Regions from separate parts of the Salinithrix halophila genome, predicted to be linked through region 1. Evidence: riboswitches for the same ligand, from Rfam matches in the RefSeq annotation. Region 1 holds a riboswitch; each other region holds the start of a gene.
What was found. A riboswitch is a leader RNA that binds a small molecule or an ion and turns the genes downstream of it on or off. The one in region 1 is predicted to bind S-adenosylmethionine.

Region 1 (7,008 bases):
GGAAATCGCGGCCATCCCGGAAGAAAAGGCTGAACCTCCAGCCCCCCCCTCCAGTTCAGCGATGGTCTGTTCCAAGGCCCGCCGAGTCGGGTTCCCCGAGCGGGCATAATCAAACTCACCGGGAGAATCGATGTCCGCCTGATGAAAGGTGGATGCCTGATAGAGCGGTATGCTGGCAGCGCCGGTTATCGGATCGATTTCATTCCCATTGTGCAAAAGGCGCGTTCCAAATTTCATCGCGTGTCACACCCTTTCCTCTTTGGAGTAGAGAGACGTCTGTATACTTGCTTGCTTCAGCGCCCCGGACAGGTCGTCAATCAAGTCACCCAGATTTTCGATCCCAACAGAGAGGCGGAGCAGTTTGTCGCAAACCCCTACCCGGTGCCGGATCGCTTCTGGAATGTCCGCATGGGTCTGAGTGGAAGGGTACGTAATCAAGCTTTCCACGCCCCCCAGGCTTTCGGCGAAGGAGATTAGCTTCAAGGATGCCAAGAGTTCCGGAACCAAAGAGGAGTCCTTCAACCGGAAGGAAAGCATCCCGCCGTACCCCCTCGCTTGAGCTTCTTGTACCTTGCGATCCAGAGGGTCGCGTGTCGGATAGAAAACATCTTCTACCGCCGGATGTTCCCGCAGAAACTGGGTGAGGGCAAGAGCATTTTCCTGATGCTTCTCCATCCGCAGAGCCAGGGTTTTCATTCCCCGCATCAACAGCCAAGCATCCTGGGGCCCCAATACCGCCCCGATAGAGTTGTGAAGGGCGAATACTTTTTCCGACAGTTCTGTGCCCCGGCTGACAATCAGCCCTGCCAAGACATCATTGTGGCCTCCTAAGTATTTGGTCGCGGAGTGAACGACCAAGTCCGCTCCCAGCTCCAGCGGTTGCTGAAAATAGGGTGTCATAAAGGTATTATCCACAATGGAGAGCCATCCCTGGGCCGTGGCCAGTTCGCAGACGGCCTGGATATCGGTTACTCGCATCAGAGGGTTGGTGGGGGACTCAATGAAAATCCCACGGGTTTCAGGACAAGCCGCCTTCCGGATCGCTTCTAAATCCCGCAGATCGACGTAGCTGAAGGAGAGCCCGTAACGGGTCAGCACTTCCTCGAACAGCCGGTATGTCCCTCCGTAAAGATCCAAAGAAACAATCAGATGATCTCCCCGGGAAAAAAGTCCCATCAACGTCTGGATCGCGGCCATCCCGGAGCTACAGGCAAACCCTCTGTCTCCTCCCTCCAGATCGGCGATCGCTTCCTCTAGAACCACTCGCGTCGGGTTGGCCGTCCGGGTATAATCAAAACCCGTCGACTGTCCCAATGCCGGATGTTCATAAGCTGTGGAGTAATAGACCGGACAGCTGATCGCTCCCGTGGTACGACATCGGCTTTTTCCGATTTGCGCTAGTTTTGTCTCTTGATGCATATCCAACCCTCCATACCATATCCGCTCCCGTCTTCAGTTCCCGAAAATTCGTGCTCCTTCAGCAATAAAAAACCTCTTCCCTTTATCAAGAGAAGAGGTTGGATCGCAAGTCCCTCCTCTTATCTCTCAGAAACCAGCAGGTCTCTGCAAGAATTGGCACCTTCCGGTCTCAACCGGGGTTGCCGGGCTTCATCGGGCTCGTCCCTCCGCCGCTCTTGATAAGAGTGTTACAAGAATTCTTGATTTAATTTCCGTCTGAAACTTGTGTTTTATTATACCGGGGTCTTTCGGGGGCGTCAACCCTTCCCACACAAAAAGGAACAAGAGCCAAAAAAGGCGATTAAAACCTTGAAATCACGAAACTCAAGAAGATCAGCTTGTTGACAAGTGCTTCCACCACATCGCAAAAAATAAACCGGTTTCCGGCAGAGAGTCTGTTGGCACCAGCCACTCAGCAAGTATCCAACCAGCATCACGCTACTGGTTGGAGTCGGAAGGGACGGAGCGGACTAACCCCATATTGCGGGAGGGACATCTGGCACGAAGTCGGAAATCCGGCTCCGCGCCCCTGCATCGGTGTGTCAGCCGCCGCGAAGATCACTTTCTCTGGTGTTTTCAGAATTCATATTTATGTATGCGAATACATTTTGATCCGTTTTACCCAGAAGCCTATGAACCAGGGGCAGGCGGTGTTATATTTGAGGAGAGAATACCGCTATCAATCATATTTCTGCCATGATCGAGCAAACCCCCGAAGGAGTGGAGCCGATGTCTAAGAATCAAACCCTCATCAATCTGACCGACCAACATGGTGCCCGCAACTATCATCCCCTTCCTATCGTCATCGCCAAAGCGGAGGGGGTCTGGGTAGAAGACGCGGACGGCAATCGCTATATGGATATGCTTAGCGCTTATTCGGCATTGAACCACGGTCATTGCCATCCCAAATTGATCCGGGCACTGAAGGACCAGGCAGAAAAGGTCACCTTGACTTCCCGTGCCTTCCACAACGATCAACTGGGTCTATTTTACGAACGTGTCGCTGCCCTCACAGGCAAAGATCTCGTCCTTCCGATGAACACCGGAGCCGAAGCGGTGGAAACAGCAATCAAGGCAGTACGCCGCTGGGCCTACGATGTAAAAAAGGTACCTGCCGACCAGGCTGAAATCATCGTCTGCGAGGAAAATTTCCACGGTCGTACGATGGCCGCCGTTTCCCTCTCCTCCAGTGAAGAATATAAGCGCGGGTTCGGCCCGATGCTGCCCGGAATCAAGGTGATTCCCTATGGAGACGCCGAAGCGCTGAAACAGGCGATCACTCCCCACACGGCTGCTTTCCTCGTCGAACCGATCCAAGGAGAGGCAGGCGTCATTGTACCGCCCGAAGGCTTCCTGAAAGAAGCCGCCGCCATCTGCCAGGAGAACCGTGTTCTCTTTGTTGCGGACGAGATACAGACAGGGTTTGGTCGTACGGGCCAACTTTTCGCCTGTGACTGGGAAGGCGTGAAGCCCGACATGTATATTATGGGGAAAGCCCTTGGTGGAGGGGTCTTGCCCATCTCGGCCGTAGCTGCCAATGAAGAGGTTCTCGGCGTTTTCGAACCCGGCTCCCACGGCTCCACCTTCGGCGGCAACCCCCTTGCCTGCGCTGTTTCCATCGCCGCCTTGGAAGTGCTGGAAGAAGAAAACCTCGTCACCCGTTCTCGGGATTTGGGCCGGATCTTCATGGATGAACTACAGAAGATCCAAAATCCTGCCATCAAGGAGATCCGCGGCAAAGGACTGTTCATCGGGATGGAACTCGACGAACCTGCCCGTCCCTACTGCGAAGCGTTAGCCGATTCAGGCCTCCTATGTAAAGAGACACACGAAAATACCATCCGCTTCGCTCCTCCCCTCATCATCACCGAGGAGGAACTGAACTGGGCTCTCGAACGGGTTTGCTCCGTTCTCCAGAAATAACAACCAAAAAACAAACCGGCTCCCTTTCAGGGGTGCCGGTTTGTTTTTTATTTCCTTCAAAGGGCATTGGCAATCGCAACGATTAAGGCAATAGCTCCGATCACCATCAGGATGGTACGTACCACGCCAATCGCTCCTCTCGATCAGAGATTTCGGATGACGAATAATACCACAACGACAATTCCGATAATGATCAAGATGTTTCTCAGCAAGTGGTTTTCACTCCCTTTGAGATCGGTAAATTTCTAACTCCAATGGCTCCGTCCTTGTGTATAAAATAACCGACTCCGTCTCCTATCAAACATCCCATTGCTATGCCCGTGCCATCTACCACACTCTTGTACAGGCAGGATTCCTATCGTTTAGCCTCGTTTCCCACATACCGGCCTTGATCGGGAACAGCCAGCTGATCAAAGTTGACGGCTAGCCTCCCCAATTGACGAAGCAATTCCCCGCCATGCATGGGAATACCATGGCCGGTGGCCACAGCCAAGGGTTTCAATCCATAAAGCTTTTTCACAGATCGACCAGCCTCTTCCCAATCACTCGTGAAATAGGCAGGCGGGCCATGGACTTCCCGACGTTGTGTCACGACGGCCCAAGCGGATTCCTGTTTGACGGTGGTAAAGGCGTCACCCGCAATGAGCACCCGATCTTCATCCCGAAACAGGGCAATGTGTCCCTCTGTATGCCCGGGTGTATGAACCCATCGCCAGCCAAGAAGGGTAGGTAGACTGCCATCCGGGGGGAGCGATTGTACCCGCCTTCCAAGATCAATTCCCCGATAGGGATACAGCGGCGCCATCCGAGCCATCAACCCGCCCCCGACTGAGGAGTCCGGGGGAAGATAGTCGGATTGTCCGGTCAAATAAGGCAACTCCCTTTCGTGGGCATAAACAGGAACATCCCAATAGCGCATGAGGGTTTCTAGAGCACCGACATGATCAAAATGTCCATGGGTCAGAATAATCGCTTGCGGTCGGCAGCCCTTCCCAAATCGCTCCTCTGCTGTACGGATGATCTCGGCTGCGGTTCGGGATAACCCTGCGTCCACCAGGGTCCATGTTCCGCCGGACTCCCCAATCATACAGACGTTGGCGATGAAGAGGCGCTTGCAGAGGACATCCGAGGCCACGGAATATCCTCCCCCCTTTCCCATAACCACGATCATCTCACCTACCATGAAAAAAGATGCTTTCATGATGTCCAGCACGAGAAAATCTTATGTATTGAATCCAGCATGAGATTTTCGCTTTCTTCATACCTTGGTTGAGAAGCAGGTTGAAGGGAGGCGCTCGCTTGGACAGCCAGTACAGACAGACAGCCGTTTTCGAACTCCGATTCTGGCTACAGATCTTGGGAGATCATGCCCGATTTATCCGGGATTCACTCTCCCCCGAAGAAAAGAAGGAAGTGGAAAGAGCCCGTCATTTCATCACGATCTTTGATACCTTGTTAACCCACATTCACCCCCAGACGGATCTCCGCACCCTGTCCCGTCAAGTGAATCAGCAGGCACGGGAAATCCGTCAGTTCAAACTCCATCTGCTCCAGCGCCATTTGACAGGTAAAATCCTGTTGGGTCTTTCTCCTACGTTTATCAACCATATGGTGAGCGAAGTCGATGAAGCCATCCGGATTTTCGATTATCTAACAGAGGGACAGATCCCTCCCATCCAACACCCGATTCATCACCATCTCTTGTGGCTTCTGGATGCAGCCGGACATGCCGGAGCCATCGACGCTGAATTGGATCTGGTAGAAAAACGGATGAAGCAGAAAAGCCGCTCCTTCACGCGACACTTCGAAGATTTTTATCTCAAGGCCGTTGAATTGGCGGGTTACCTCAGAACGTCCCTCCCAGACTTCCCGGCACTTCAGCGTTTTAATCAGCAAACGAAATTGGAAATCCTCCTCTTCCGTACGTTTTTGGCGGAGTTGGAGGAACTGAGGATGGATAAGGAAACCCTAGGCACCCTCACCCCTCTGATGGCCGACCACATGGCGAGGGAAGAATGCTACTACCTGATGAAGCTGGCGGAATCCACCCGCTTACAACCGCCCGAATGTGATCCGGGCAAACCTCGGGTACAAGGTTAAACCATCACGCAGGTTATACAAAGGAGTGTGATACCCAGGATTGTCACTTCGATTAAGCCGGTAGCACTCATGACATCCTCTCCTTTAAAGCGCTTTCAAAAAACCGGACAAAGAGAGATCAGTCCCTCTTCTCCGTTGGAGCATGGCGGCGTTGAAAGGCAGCGATTGCTTGATACTCTTCTTCATATTTCCGAGACACTCGAATAAAGATCGGCATTAACTCTTCATACAGCCGGCTACACTTCGGATCTGGTCGAATGAAATGAGTGGTACCTATCCACTCTTTGACAAGGTGGAACGAATCAGCCATTCCTGTTGCCTTCATGCCGAGAACGACAGCTCCTAGGCAAGAACTCTCCACCTGTTCTGGAACCCTCACTTCCATGCCAAACATATCGGCCAACATCTGCCGCCATAACGCAGAGCGGGCAAAGCCCCCTGTAGCGTGAATTCGCTTCGGCTCTCCCGTGTGTTCACAGAGCGCTAGAAACACTTGATACAGGTTGAAAAGCACGCCCTCCATGGCTGCTCGAAGCAGGTGTTCCTTTGTATGATGCATTCCCAGTCCAAAAAACGACCCACGAGCATCGGCGTTCCACAAAGGGGCTCGCTCCCCCATCAAGTAGGGATGGAACAATAAACCGTCACTGCCTGCTGGAATCCGACCCGCCATCTCCATCAGGCGTTCATAGGGATCCTTCCCTTCAGCCTTGGCTTGCGCTGCCTCCTCCTTCATCCATTCATCCCGAATCCAACGAAGAACCACCCCACCATTGTTGACAGGCCCTCCGAGAACCCAGTGATCTGGGGTGAGAACATAACAGAAGGTGCGCCCTTTCGGATCCGTCGACGGTTGATCCGTCACGGTGCGGATCGCTCCACTGGTACCGATGGTGAGCGCAACCACTCCAGGGTCGATCGCCGCCACCCCCAGATTGGATAGGACACCATCACTCGCTCCAATCACAAAAGGCGTTGTAGGCAGAATTCCCAGCTGTTGAGCCCACTTGGGATGGCAACCCGTCAACACATGGGTGGTAGGCACCAGTTTCGACAGCTGTTCCCTTTCCACGCCTGCGAGAGCGAGCGCTTCCTCGTCCCAATCCAGTTGGTAAAGATGAAACAGCCCGGTAGCCGAAGCGATCGAATGATCCACCACATACTGACCGAACAAGCGATGGAACACATACTCCTTCAACGAGATAAACCGGTAAGCGCGCGCCCATATATCCGGCATGGACCGTTTCATCCAGACCAACTTACTCAACGGAGACATTGCATGGATGGGAGTACCCGTACGCTGGTAGAGAGTGTGGCCATCCCCCGCTTCCTGAATCCAACGGGCCGCTTCCGCACTTCGGTTGTCCGCCCAGGTGATGCTACGTGTCAGGGGATACCCCGCCCGATCCACCGCCAATAAACTGTGCATCGCCGCACTGAAAGCAACAAATTGAACGGATTCGGGATGAACCTTGTTCTCTTTCAATACTCCCCCGACAGCATCCACTACCGCCTGGAAGATTTGAT
Region 2 (7,008 bases), on a different contig from region 1:
TCTTGTGATATCCCCACAGGCTCCAGCAGTGGAGAGTCCCACTTGTTCCAGCCGGTTCAGGATGTCGGGGATCTCCTCAATCCGTAACCAATGGAACTGGACCGCCTGCCGTGTGGTGACATCGAAAATCCCTCTCCCATAATCCCGGGCAATCCCAGCCAGCGTAACTGCTTGGTCATAATCGAGAATCCCGGATGGGACACAGACCCGCATCATGAAATAACCATCTTCTTTGGGTTTCTGCAGATAAAGCCCGGCCCATTTGAACATGGCCCATTTTTCTTTAGGAATCGAGTCGAAGCCTCCCTCGGCATAGAGGGGGATCTCCTTAAAAATTTCCAAACCGTCAAATTTCAGCTTATCTTTCTCCGTCTCATTCAACTTTTCGTCATTTACCCAATGCTTGACGTAAGCCATCTCCATCTCTCCCTTCCTATGTTAAACGTGTCCGTTCTGCCGGAGAAAATCAATCACCCTCTGCACCGATTCTTCGATAGTCCATTCATCTGTCGGAATGGTGAGCTCTGGGTTAGCCGGTTCTTCATAGGGGGAACTAATCCCCGTAAACTCCGGAATCTCGCCCCGTCGTGCTTTTCCATAGAGTCCTTTCGGATCTCTCCGTTCGCACTCATCCAGGGAACACTTCACATAAATCTCGATAAATTCTCCTTTGTCCAGGAGAGCCCGCACGTTATCCCGGTCCTCACGATAAGGGGAGATAAACGCAGTCAAAGCAAATTGTCCGCTGTCGACAAAGAGCTTGGACACCTCCCCGATCCGGCGGATATTCTCTTTCCGGTCTTCCGGAGAAAACCCGAGTCCCTGGTTCAAGCCATGGCGGATGTTATCCCCGTCAAGGACATAACTCCGATTGCCAAGATCGTGGAGTCCCCGATCGACGGCGTTGGCCAAGGTTGACTTGCCGGAGCCGGAGAGGCCGGTAAACCAGAGGACTGCGCTGGAATGGCCGTTGAGCCTCCGCCGGTCTTCTTTGGTGACAGTGGTATGATGCCAGGTAATGTTGGTATTCATGGCGGATCCTCCTCAACCGGTGGTGACCGGAGTTTTCTGCATCCCTTTGATCAGAACGTCAGCCACTTCCGGGCGGCTGAAGGTGGCCGGCGGCCGTTCACCGTTCCGCAGCATCTCTCGGACTTTGGTTCCGGAGAGAGCCACGTGATCTTCCTTGTCGTGAGGACAGGTTTTGGCGGTTCCCATGTTCCCGCACTTCTTGCAGTAAAAGGAATGTTCAAAAAAGAGCGTGTTGATTCCCAGTTCTCCCGCTTCAAATTCGGAGAAAATCTTCTGGGCATCATAGGTGCCGTAATAATTCCCCACCCCCGCGTGATCCCTACCAACGATAAAGTGGGTGCAACCATAGTTCTTCCGAACCAGAGCGTGGAAGACGGCCTCCCGGGGGCCCGCGTAACGCATAGCCGCAGGGAAGACAGCCAGGAAGACTCGGTCAGCGGGGTAATACTTGTCAAGGAGCACTTCATAACTTTCCATCCGAACATCAGCCGGAATGTCATCGGATTTGGTTTCACCGACTAGGGGATTGAGGAAAAGCCCATCCACGGTCTCCAGGGCAGTCTTCTGAATGTATTCATGGGCCCGGTGAACCGGATTTCGCGTCTGGAATCCGACGACCGTCTTCCAACCCCGGCGTTTGAATTCTTCCCGTGTCGCAGAAGGATCCAAATGATAGCCGGCAAATGACTTTTCCGGTCGATTCACCAAGGTGATCGGCCCAGCGAGGTAGACATCCGGCCGGTCAAAAAGCTTCTTCACCCCGGGGTGAGCAAAATCCGCGGTCCGGTAGACATGCTCCGCTTCCACCGTCTTATCCGGGACATATTTCTCCTCCAATTTCAGCACTCCGTATACAGTACCGTCCTTCACCAGTTTCACTTCTTCACCGAGAGTGAGAGAATCCGCCTTCTCCCGAGAGACGGGAAGGGTGATCGGGATGCTCCAGGGAAGACCGTCCGCCAAGCGCATATGGTGGACGACAGATAGATAATCCTCCCGATTCAAAAAACCGGTCAACGGGCTGTAAGCCCCGATTCCGATCAGCTCCAGGTCGCTCAGAGAAACTCCGTCCAACTCCACCTCATGCTTGAGGTCAGTAACGGAACGATTCGGCTCCCAGCGGGTGATCAACCGTCCTCCATGGGGTAGACTCGTGCTCATGCCATTCCTCTCCTTCCAGCTTTTCTTATCTGTTTACTCGGATTAGAAATTAAATTCCGCCCCCGTGCTCGTGCAGGGACCTCTTTTCTTCTCGTACCGTCCGCATCAGACTGATAGAGCCTGCCGTTGCTAGAAAAACACTGGTAAGAACGATGACGGACCAGAGATCGACGTTAACCAGCCCTTTCACCAGCCCGTAAGCGATAACCAGGGAAAATACCGGCGAGACGAGCCACACTTTCAACATCTGCGCGATCACGTTTTTTTGCCAAAGGGAAAATCCGTTTTTAGCTGTGCCGATCCCGATAATGGCCGACGTGGTGATCTGGGTGAGGGGCACCGGAATTCCAAGCATCGATGCCCCGATCACGAGTCCTGCTCCCGTTCCGGAAACAGCGGTTCCCTCCAGAAGGGAAAGATTGGTGATCTTCTTCCCATTCGTCTCCAACACCTTGCCTCCGAGAAGAATTGCCCCGAGGGCGACGAAGAAACCGCCGTAGAAAATGCCGTCGGAGACAGAGAGGAGGTTGGCCCCGACAAGGGGACCGACGGCGTTAGCCACATTGTTCATGCCGGCAGAGAAAGCTTCCATAAAACCGGCGAATAAGAGAAGAAAGGCCAGCCATCGTTGCACCTTCCGCTCCCGAAGCCTGGGGAAGCGCCGCTGTATCCAGTGGATCAACCAACCAGCAACCAACGCCATCAGGAAAGCGACCACCGGTACCGCTAGCCAGAAGAGAAGGATGGTAATCAGCTTGGATAGGTAGACCGCCTGGAAAGCCACCCCCACTCCTACAACCGCCCCAACCGTGACTTCACTCGTGGACAGGGGGATGCCGAGGAGGTTGGCGATGAACAGGGAGAGACAGGCAGCTGATAGAATGATGACAGCCAGCTTGATAGTCATGAGCGAGCCGGGAATAATTCCTGACCCGATCGTCTTCGCTACTTCTCCCCCGCCCAGGGCTGCTCCCAAAAAAACCCCCAAACCTGCCAAAGCCAAAGCGGCAAGACGCCTCTTGACGGCACCGGCACCGTAAGCTACACCCATCGAGGCCGCCGCTCCGCTCGCTCCGATGTTCATCGCGAAAAAGAAAGCTACCGCGTATCCAACATAAAGGATCGTCATGGTTTCCCCTTACCTTTGTCACGGATTAACATGGAGACCGCATTCCGTCTTTTGAATACCGGTCCACCTACCTGCCCGGGAATCCTCTCCCTCGGCCACCGGGCGTGTACATTTGTCGCAGCCGATGCTGGGATATCCGCGGTCGTGAAGGAGGTTGTAGGGAAGATCCTTCTCCCGGATGTAATCCCAAACATCCTCCCAGGTCCAATGAATGAGCGGGCATACCTTCACTGCCTGAAACCGTCTATCTTGATTAAGGAACTGGGTGAAACGCCTTGTGGGGGACTGATCCCGACGAAGGCCGGAAATCCATGCCGTCACCTGTGAAAGCGCCCGTTCCAGGGGAACAATCTTACGAATGTGACAACACAGATTGGGATTCCGTTCCCATAAGGCGTCTCCATGGCGGTTTGCCTGTTCTTCCAGGGTGAGATCCGGTTCCAGCATGTCAATACGCAAATCGGGATACCGCTTTTTCACCTGTTCAATCACGTCATATGTCTCTTTGAAGTGAAGATCCGTATCGAGAAAAACTACTTTGGCATTTGGTTTTACCCGGGATATCAGATCGATAAGGACCATCCCCTCCGCCCCAAAACTACAGGCGTAGACAAGGCCTTCTCCATAATGGTCAAAGGCCCACTTCAGAACACTCATGCTCCCTTTCAACGGGTCTCCGATAGGGAAAACAGGCTTTTTCTCCACGGTTTCCCAGGTCTCATACGTTAGTCGGGCACCCAAGTGGACCACCTCCTCCAGTTTGTTCAATATCCAAAAAGACGGCCTGAACCCAAGTGGGCCAGGCCGCCTCCAGTTTGTCTGGTCAGCGCCTTTATTTTATCGGATTCGAATTTTTTCGTTTTTTTCCAACTGGATTACTTTCCCGTCCTGAACCACCAACGTAATCGAACCGTATTGCATCGTGTCCAGCATGTGACGGATTTGCTCCGCTATGGTATCGAAACCGCTCGATTCCTTTTTTGCCACCGAACCGTCCCCTTTTCATAAAAAAAGTCTTTCCATTTTGGAAAGACTGGGTAGGCAATTATTCATCCTATCACCTTATCTTCCAAAATGGTTCCCATTTTGCTGGAGTTGGCACCTTGCAGCCTTGCAGGCCATGCAGGTTGCCGGGCTTCATAGGGCCAGATCCCTCCGCCTCTCTGGATAAGTGTTGCTATTTAGTTTAGTGCCTCACAGGCGGGAAGTCAACCCTTTTTCCCTAGTTTTTAGATCGGATTTACACATTTTAATCCGCCATCCGGAAACCCTGTCCCATTGATGGATACCAAAAGACCTCGGGAGCAACAGAATTCCCCGAGGTCTTTCCTATTCCTTTGATTCAATGGACTTCTCCACCGGCCCATCCTCATGGAGAGCAAGGTCGGCTCGGTATCGCTCCATGTCTGGTTTTTCATGGGCGATCCGCGCAGAAGCGGCGGCGGCGACACCGGCCACGAGATCGTCCAGGAAAACATGAATCCGACCACTGTGGTTGTTTAACCGACGGATAACGCCCAGTTTGGTTTTGTCCAGATAGCCAAAACTAGTCAGCCCGATGGTGCCGTAAACATTGGTAATGGAAAGGGCCAGAATTTCATCCAATCCGTAAAGGGGTTCGTCCACCTCCATCATCCGTTGCAAGGGTACGGGCAAACACTTCCTCTCCGCCAAACTATCCAAGGCGATTCCGGTTATGAGGGCATGTTGAACTTCCCGCTTTTTCAATACCTGTTCAACACTATCCCGACACTGTTTTTTCTCCAACTGTTTATGATAGGGACGTTGCAGTTCATAAGCGATGTCAGAGATATCCTCTAGGGTGACGCCCCGCTCGGAGAGGAGACGGACAACATGATTATAAAACAAGGGAACCCACCCTCTCCTTCGATCCGTCGTGATTCATCCTATGTAACCCGCTTGAATCAGGTGCGGGTGGTGGGAGACTCTTTCAATCGAAAAGAGTGCTTACCTAGGATATCCTCCACACGACTTTTGCATTCTTCCGACGGATGGATCCCGTACTTGGTTGCAGGAAGAGCTAGCACCTTCCCCGAGGATTCATAGTAGAGGCGGACGGGGGTCTTCCCCTTGTGAGACAATAGGAGGCGTTTCAGCGCTTCCAATGTTTCAGCCCCTTCCCGCTCCCGACTGATCCGGATATAAGCTTCGACTCCACCACGCTGCGGCTTCTCATCCATCGCAGGAGATTCTTGCTTTCGTGGAAGCCTCCCGCCATGAGTCCCTTTTTCCCGTTCCAGCCGTTCCAAGTCCTCGAAGGTATCGGTTAGGATTTTCACGCCGTTTTCATGGTGGTTCACCTTGCCGCTGACGCGAATAGGCCGATCAAGCTGCAACAGGGTGCGATATTGACGCAACGTACGGGGAAAGACAACCAACTCCGCCTCACGGGAAAACTCCTCCAACGTAACGAATGCCATCCCCTCGCCTTTCTTGGTGGTGATCGCTTTCACATCCCGGATCATTCCGGCTATGGTCACCCGTTCCTCTTCCCGGGCAGAATCTAGATCAGACACCGTGTGGCTGGTGACACGGGCTATCGTCTCTCGAAAACCATCGAGGGGATGGCCGGATAAATAGAGGCCGAGGAGCTCCCGCTCCATTTCCAATCTCTCTCTTTCGCGGAATGGTTTTACCCCGTCATAGCTGAAACGTGTCTGATGCATCTCCGGTCCGTCCTCAAACAACTTCAATTGGTCCTCGGACTGACGTCGCTGATAATCTCCTCCGCGTTCCATCGCCTCATCCAGCATCGCCAACGCCTGGGCCCGATGCTCTGGTAAACTATCCATCGCTCCACACTGGATCAGGGACTCAATCACCCTCCGGTTGCAGGTGCGCAAATCCACCCGCTGACAGAAGTCAAAGAGATCATGGAAGGGTTTTTGCCGACGTTCTTTCAGGATGGAGGTGATGGCATGGGTGCCCACGTTTTTAATGGCCGCCAACCCGACCCGGATCGCATTCCCTTTGACGGCAAAAGCTCGCTCACTTTCATTGACATCAGGGTGGAGAACCCGAATTCCCATCCGGCGGCAATCCTCGATGTATTCCGCCATCTTTCCATGGCTCCCCATCACAGTTGTCAGAAGCGCTGACATAAAGTAGAGCGGATAATTGGCTTTCAAGAAAGCCGTCTGATAGGCCAGCACTGCATAGGCAGCGGAGTGGCTCCGATTAAATCCGTAGTCAGCGAAGCGGACGATCAGATCATACACTTTCCCTCCCGTTTCTTCACTGTAACCCTGTTTTATCGCACCCTTGATAAAGACAGCCCGTTGTTCGTTCAGGATCCTCCGTTTCTTTTTGGAAACCGCTCGGCGCAAAATGTCCGCCTGCCCCAACGTAAAGCCGGCCATCTGGCTCGCAATCCGCATGATTTGCTCCTGGTAGACGATAATCCCGTAGGTGTTGGAGAGAATCGGCTTCAGATCAGGATGGGGGTAATCCACTTTTTCCTGCCCGTGCTTGGCACGTATAAAACGGGGAATCTGTTCCATCGGTCCTGGTCGGTACAGAGCCAAGACGGCAATCAGATCTTCGAAACTCGTCGGCTTCAACTCTCGGAGCACCTTTCGCATTCCCGCTGACTCCAGCTGGAAAACACCTGCCGTCTCCCCCTTGGAAAGCATCCGGTATGTAGCCGGGTCGTCGTACTCCGAATC
Region 3 (7,008 bases), on a different contig from region 1:
CCGATGACCTTCCTGGATATGTACACGACGGATTCCGGTCAAAACGATCCCAGCTATAGTAACAAAAAATATGACGCATTGATTAAGAAAGCCAAATCGACAGCCGACCAAAAAGTCCGGATGGAAGCTCTGCACAAAGCGGAGAAGATCCTGATGGAAGATATGCCGATTGCCCCCATCTATTCTTACACGCACAACACGATGCAAAAGGAAAATGTGAAAAATGTGATCTACAAGAAAGATGGCCACACGGACTTCCGTTTTGCTTACCTGACTGAAGAGTAACCGTATAGGCAAGTGGCACTCTCAGTTTTGGTGCAGGAAGAGATCACCCCGATGGGGTGGTCTTTCCTTGCTTATAATCAAGCGGGAGGTGGATTGCAATGCTTCGCTATATTGGAAAGCGCTTAGCCGTTATGTTGACGACCTTATGGGTAATCTCTACCTTGACTTTTATCTTGATGAACTGCATTCCGGGAGATCCCTTCACCTCGGAAAAGAAACTTCCGGAACAAACCTTGAAAAATTTGAAGGCAGCTTATGGTCTGGACAAGCCGCTGCCGATGCAATATGTAGTTTATATCAAGAACTTGGCTCAAGGGGATTTAGGGTTTTCCATCAAAAACACGAACCGAACCGTCAATGATATGTTGAAAGAAGGATTTCCCGTCTCTGCCCAGTTGGGGTCGCAGGCCTTGATTCTCGCTATTTTTGCCGGAATCGTGATGGGAACGGCGGCTGCTCTGAAACAGAATAGGTTGCCTGACTATACCCTCATGGTTTTGGCGGTAATCGGTCTCTCGGTGCCCAGCTTTGTGATTGCTCCCCTGTTTCAAAAATATTTTGGGTTGAAGTGGGAGCTCTTGCCCATTGCAGGGTGGGGGGAATTTGACAAGACGATCTTGCCTGCCATCGCCCTCGCTTTTACACCGCTAGCGCTGGTGACACGGTTGATGCGTTCCAGCATGTTGGAAGTGATCGGGCAGGACTATATCCGGACTGCACGAGCCAAGGGGCTGCCTCCCTGGCGTGTCATCAGTTCCCATACCTTGCGGAATTCGATCATTCCCGTGGTGACACTCATCGGTCCCTTGGCAGCAGCGATTCTTACCGGGAGCTTTGTCATTGAGAAAATCTTTTCCATACCGGGCATTGGAAAATATTTTGTTGAGAGTATCACCAATCGCGATTATCCGGTGATCATGGGGACCACCATCTTTTTTGCCGCCTTTTTGATTACAATGAATTTCTTAGTGGATTTGGCTTATGGGCTGATTGATCCCCGGATTAAAGTCGGCAAGAGGGAGGCATAACGAATGGCGATACCCGCAGAAAGGTTTGAACAAGCACCGAAACGGGACCTTGAAGCAGAAACGATATCGAGACCCAGTGTCAGCTATTGGCAAGATGTATGGAGAAGGTTGCGTCAAAACAAATTGGCCATGATCGGACTCGGCATCATTACTTTGCTTTTGGTCATGGCGATCGCGGGCCCCTTTATGCTCCCATACACCTATTATGAGCAGGATCTCGGGGCTGGGAAAAACCTGGAGCCCTCCGCTTCCCATTGGTTTGGTACGGATGACTTGGGCCGGGATGTTTTTGTTCGGACCTGGCATGGTGCACGGATTTCTTTGACTATCGGTGTGGCCGCAGCTCTGATTGATCTGGTAATCGGGGTGATATACGGGGGTCTCTCCGGGTATCGAGGAGGGCGCACGGATGAGATCATGATGCGGATCGTGGATGTCCTATGGGGGCTTCCCTATCTTCTCGTGGTGATTCTGATCCTGATCGTTATGGATAACCCGGGCTTGATCCCCATCTTAATCGCACTCACGGTTACCGGTTGGTTGAATATGGCACGGCTGGTCCGCGGCCAGGTTTTGCAAGTAAAAGAGCAGGAATTTGTGATGGCCTCCAAAACCCTTGGTGCGAGCACCCGTCGGTTGATGACCAAGCATCTGATTCCTAACACCTTGGGTCCGATCATTGTCATACTGACCTTCACGGTCCCCAGTGCCATTTTTGCCGAGGCCTTCCTCAGTTTCTTAGGGCTTGGTGTCCAAGCGCCCATCGCGAGCTGGGGAACCATGATCAACGACTCCTTAGTAGTTGTCCTATCCGATGAATGGTGGCGGCTGTTTTTCCCGGCGTTCTTTTTAAGCTTAACCTTGTTGGCTTTTAACGCTTTGGGTGACGGCCTGCGGGACGCCCTGGATCCAAAGATGCGAAAGTGAGGAGGGAGATCCATGAAAACGATTCTAGAAATCAATGACCTGCATGTATCCTTTCAGACCTATGCCGGTGAAGTGAAAGCCGTTCGCGGGGTCAACCTCCGTCTGGAGAAAGGAGAGACGCTAGCTATTGTAGGGGAATCGGGGAGTGGAAAGAGTGTCACTGCCCAGTCTGTCATGCGTTTGATCCCCTCCCCGCCAGGTCGCATCAAGAAGGGGGAAATCCTTTTCGACGGCCGTGACTTGACTAAGGCTACCGAAAAAGAGATGTTCAAGATTCGAGGCTCGGAGATCGGAATGATCTTCCAGGATCCGATGACTTCTCTTAATCCGACGATGACGGTGGGACGGCAGATCACCGAAGGGTTGATGTGGCACCAGAAGTTCAGCCAAGCAGAAGCGAACAAGCGAGCAGTGGAGATGTTGCGCTTGGTGGGGATTCCCACGCCGGAAAGACGAGCCGGTCAATACCCCCACCAGTTCAGTGGAGGTATGCGGCAACGGGCGATGATTGCCATCGCCCTCGCTTGTAACCCGAAAATCCTGATCGCTGACGAACCGACGACCGCCCTGGATGTAACGATCCAGGCCCAGATATTGGAATTGATGACAGAATTGCAGCATAAGACAGAGACAGCCATCATCCTGATTACCCATGATCTTGGCGTGGTGGCAGAAACCGCTCAGCGGGTGGCGGTGATGTATGGAGGCAAAGTGGTGGAGACAGGCCGGGTGGACGACATTTTCTATCAGCCTCGCCACCCATATACCTGGGGACTAATGCACTCCATGCCCCGTCTAGACTGGAAGCAGGATGAAGATCTCGCCCCGATCCCCGGCTCCCCGCCGGATTTGTTCGATCCACCAAAGGGATGTCCCTTTGCTGACCGATGTCCCCACGCCATGCATATCTGTCACGATGAGATGCCGGAAGTGACGGAAGTATCGGGTTCCCATCAGGTCTCCTGCTGGTTAGAACACCCCCAGGCTCCGTCCGTGGGGAAGGACAGCCTGCAAATCAACATCGCTTCCAAGTGAGTCCTTGACAGCGGGCATTCGCTCGTCATATGATAAACAAAATGCAAGTGAATTGAATCGAAAATCTTCTTATCCAGAGCGACGGAGGGACTGGCCCGATGATGTCGCGGCAACCCCATTTCCCAATCAGGGGAAAGGAGGGTGCCAATTCCTGCAGGGCTTCTTGCGGCCCTGGAAGATGAGAAGAGGCCGTCGGATTGCGTATCCACCTTCGCATACCCGCCCTCTTCGTTCATCGAAGAGGGCGTTTCCTTTATCAAAAACTCTCCAATGAACCAACTAACAGGATATGGAACCGCGAACAAAGGAGGAGGTAGGATGCCGATCACCGCGAAGACATCGACTCCGTGTGAAACGAAAACCCGCAACCTGTCGATCGGATCCTTTGAACTGGAATCAGGGGAGACCTTATCGTCCGTGGAAGTGGCAGTAGAAACCGCCGGTATGCCGGCCCCGGGGTATACAAACGCTCTTCTCGTCTGTCATGCTCTAACCGGGGATTCCCGGACGGTTGGGGATGAATCGGCTTCCGGATGGTGGGAAGGCCTAATCGGTCCGGGAGGTTATGTGGACACAGGCAATTATTTTGTCATCACCATGAATGTTTTGGGTGGTTGCAACGGTACGACGGGTCCAAAGTCGATCAACCCCATAACCGGTCAACCCTATGGTTCCGATTTCCCCTTTGTCAGCATTCGCGATATGGTTCGACTTCAGAAACGCTGTTTGGAGGAAATGGGGATTTCCTCCGTACGGGCGGTGATTGGCGGCTCGATGGGAGGGATGCTTGTACTGGAATGGGGAATCCTCTATCCGAAATTCGCCGACAGACTGGTGCCGATCGCCACAGCTGATGCCCTTTCCCCTACGGCAATCGCATACAATGACATCGGTCGCCAGGCGATTCTTTCCGATCCGGATTACCGGGGTGGACATTACTATGATGGGAACGGTCCCGCCCGAGGGCTCTCCATTGCCCGTATGATGGGGATGATCACCTACCGGACGAGCACCCTTTTTGAAAAGCGGTTCAGCCGTCACCTACAGCAAGGGGAGACGATCAATAGCCTAGATTCCGTCTTTCAGATTGAGAGTTATCTCCGTTATCAAGGAAAAAAGCTGGTGGACCGATTTGACGCCAACAGTTATCTCTATCTTCTGAAGGCGATGGATACCCATGACATTGGTCGGGGAAGAGGCGGTCGATCAGCCGCCTTAGCCCGCATCCAATGCCCGGTATTTGTGATCGGGATTCGCGAGGATATTTTGTTCCCTGTTCACCAGCAACGGGAATTGCATGGCACACTCACCCAACTGGGGAAATCCAGCAAACTATTGGAGGTATCATCGGAATATGGTCACGATGCCTTTTTGGTCGAATTTGACGAAATCGGGCCCGCCATCCGAGATTTCCTGATGGAGGATTGAGGTATAGGTCAACCTATGGGGAAACTCACCAGCCCAGCCGAGGACAACACGGGAAAGTTTCAACCTTTTGAGCGGACCGGAGGTGATTCTGACCCGTTTTCTTTTTTGTGAATAGGAAGGCCTTTTCATAGGAAAGGAAATCCAACGGATGGCGTACCATAGTAGGGTAAGGGAGGTTCTGTCAAATCCAGTCAGGGTCAGCTTGACCAGTTCTAACCATGGGAGTACAATGAAGTTGTCAACAAGGTGAAACTTCTTTCCATACAATTAAACAGGAATGTTACCATTACCGGCGTTTCGCCGGTTCCGCTTTGAGGAGAGAAGCTTTTACAATTCGCAATCTTATAAGGGGCAATGGGGGGCAAAAGATGAGCAAGCAGGGTAGTTTCTTCAACCGGCGGCTGCACTCCCTTTTGGGTGTCATCCCAGTCGGCTTTTTTTTGCTTGAGCACCTCTGGACCAACTACCACGCCACCCAAGGGGTGGATTCCTTCCGGGAACAAGTGGATTGGTTATGGAGCATTCCGTTCCTGACGGTTCTTGAGATCTTCTTCATCTTCCTGCCGCTGCTGTATCATGGTGTGTACGGTTTGTACATCGCTTTCACAGCACAGAACAATCTGAACAATTTCGGCACTTTTCGCAACACCATGTTCATGTTGCAACGTGTGACCGGTGTCATCACCCTGATCTTCGTCACCGTTCATGTTTGGCAGACGCGGGTTCAGGTGGCGTTGCAGGGAATGTCGTCGGAAGAACTGACACGGCAGACGGCGGATGTGATCAACAATCCGGTTAACTTTGTCTGGTATCTGATCGGGATTGTGGCAGCCGTCTTCCATTTTTCCAACGGCATGTGGTCCTTTCTCGTCAGTTGGGGGATCACTGTCGGCCCCCGCGCCCAGCGGGTTTCCACCTGGGTTTGGATGGCCGTCTTCGTGCTGGTCTCCTATATCGGCATCCGCGCCCTGATCGCATTTACTAATCCGGAATTCACCAACATGCTGGCTCAGCGCTAAGAAGGGGGCACTGCCATTATGAAGGAGAAAGTGATCATCGTCGGCGGCGGCCTCGCCGGCCTCATGGCTACCGTCAAAGTGGCCGAAGCGGGAGCCGACGTCGATCTATTTTCAGTCGTACCTGTGAAGCGTTCCCACTCCGTCTGCGCCCAGGGGGGCATCAACGGAGCGGTTAACACCAAGGGAGAGGGCGACTCTCCCTGGGAGCACTTTGATGATACCGTCTACGGTGGGGATTTCCTCGCAAATCAGCCGCCGGTGAAGGCGATGTGTGATGCGGCACCGGGGATCATCTACCTGATGGACCGGATGGGAGTTCCTTTCAACCGTACACCAGAGGGCCTCCTCGATTTCCGCCGTTTCGGCGGCACCAAGCATCACCGGACGGCCTTTGCGGGGGCGACCACAGGGCAGCAACTCCTTTACGCCCTGGATGAACAGGTTCGCCGTCAGGAAGTAGCGGGCCGTGTAACCAAATATGAGATGTGGGAGTTCCTCTCTATCATTCAGGATGACGAGGGACGCTGCCGCGGGATTGTCGCTCAGGATCGCCGCAGCATGGAGATTCGGTCTTTCCACGCCGACGCCGTCATTATGGCCACCGGCGGGCCGGGGATCATCTTCGGTAAAACGACCAACTCCATGATCAATACGGGGACGGCGGCCAGCGCAGTCTACCAGCAGGGTGCCTACTATGCCAACGGTGAATTTATCCAGGTTCACCCGACGGCCATCCCTGGAGATGATAAACTGCGCCTCATGTCCGAGTCCGCCCGTGGTGAAGGCGGACGCGTCTGGACCTATAAAGACGGCAAACCTTGGTATTTCCTTGAAGAGATGTACCCTGCTTATGGGAATCTGGTCCCCAGGGATATCGCCACCCGGGCTATTTTCAAGGTCTGTGTGGACGATAAACTGGGGATCAACGGGGAGAATATGGTGTATCTTGATCTATCCCATAAAGACCCGAAAGAGCTGGACATCAAGCTGGGCGGGATCATCGAGATCTACGAGAAGTTCATGGGCGAAGATCCACGCAAAGTCCCGATGAAGATCTTCCCTGCTGTTCATTACTCGATGGGCGGCCTCTGGGTCGATTTCAACCAGATGACCAATATTCCGGGTCTCTTCGCAGCCGGAGAATGTGAATATCAATACCACGGAGCCAACCGTCTGGGAGCCAACTCACTCCTTTCCTGTATCTATGGCGGGATGGTGGCGGGCCCCAACGCGTTGGAATATGTCCGCGGGTTAGATAAATCTGCGGCAGATCTCTCCTCCAACCT

Region 2: linked by a shared signal. The riboswitch ahead of ACFOUO_RS03025 (YezD family protein) and the one ahead of ACFOUO_RS08115 (aminotransferase class I/II-fold pyridoxal phosphate-dependent enzyme) in region 1 are both predicted to bind S-adenosylmethionine.
Region 3: linked by a shared signal. The riboswitch ahead of metX (homoserine O-acetyltransferase MetX) and the one ahead of ACFOUO_RS08115 (aminotransferase class I/II-fold pyridoxal phosphate-dependent enzyme) in region 1 are both predicted to bind S-adenosylmethionine.

Annotation. Positions count from the first base shown of each region.
Region 1 covers NZ_JBHSAP010000009.1:375,056-382,063, forward strand. Annotated here, with positions in the region: gene ACFOUO_RS08110 (aminotransferase class I/II-fold pyridoxal phosphate-dependent enzyme) at 1-237, opposite strand, end outside; gene ACFOUO_RS08115 (aminotransferase class I/II-fold pyridoxal phosphate-dependent enzyme) at 244-1,419, opposite strand; SAM riboswitch class I at 1,536-1,644, opposite strand; gene ACFOUO_RS08120 (ornithine--oxo-acid transaminase) at 2,188-3,381, shown strand; gene ACFOUO_RS08125 (MBL fold metallo-hydrolase) at 3,737-4,516, opposite strand; gene ACFOUO_RS08130 (DUF2935 domain-containing protein) at 4,681-5,481, shown strand; gene gntK (gluconokinase) at 5,600-7,008, opposite strand, start outside.
Region 2 covers NZ_JBHSAP010000007.1:168,262-175,269, forward strand. Annotated here, with positions in the region: gene ACFOUO_RS03000 (nitrite/sulfite reductase) at 1-417, opposite strand, end outside; gene cysC (adenylyl-sulfate kinase) at 439-1,032, opposite strand; gene sat (sulfate adenylyltransferase) at 1,045-2,193, opposite strand; gene ACFOUO_RS03015 (inorganic phosphate transporter) at 2,243-3,322, opposite strand; gene ACFOUO_RS03020 (phosphoadenylyl-sulfate reductase) at 3,341-4,063, opposite strand; gene ACFOUO_RS03025 (YezD family protein) at 4,160-4,276, opposite strand; SAM riboswitch class I at 4,382-4,496, opposite strand; gene ACFOUO_RS03030 (phosphatidylglycerophosphatase A family protein) at 4,652-5,191, opposite strand; gene ACFOUO_RS03035 (DNA polymerase III subunit alpha) at 5,248-7,008, opposite strand, start outside.
Region 3 covers NZ_JBHSAP010000007.1:45,283-52,290, reverse strand. Annotated here, with positions in the region: gene ACFOUO_RS02455 (peptide ABC transporter substrate-binding protein) at 1-285, shown strand, start outside; gene ACFOUO_RS02450 (ABC transporter permease) at 384-1,313, shown strand; gene ACFOUO_RS02445 (ABC transporter permease) at 1,317-2,240, shown strand; gene ACFOUO_RS02440 (ABC transporter ATP-binding protein) at 2,253-3,275, shown strand; SAM riboswitch class I at 3,342-3,460, shown strand; gene metX (homoserine O-acetyltransferase MetX) at 3,594-4,703, shown strand; gene ACFOUO_RS02430 (succinate dehydrogenase cytochrome b558 subunit) at 5,072-5,722, shown strand; gene sdhA (succinate dehydrogenase flavoprotein subunit) at 5,738-7,008, shown strand, end outside.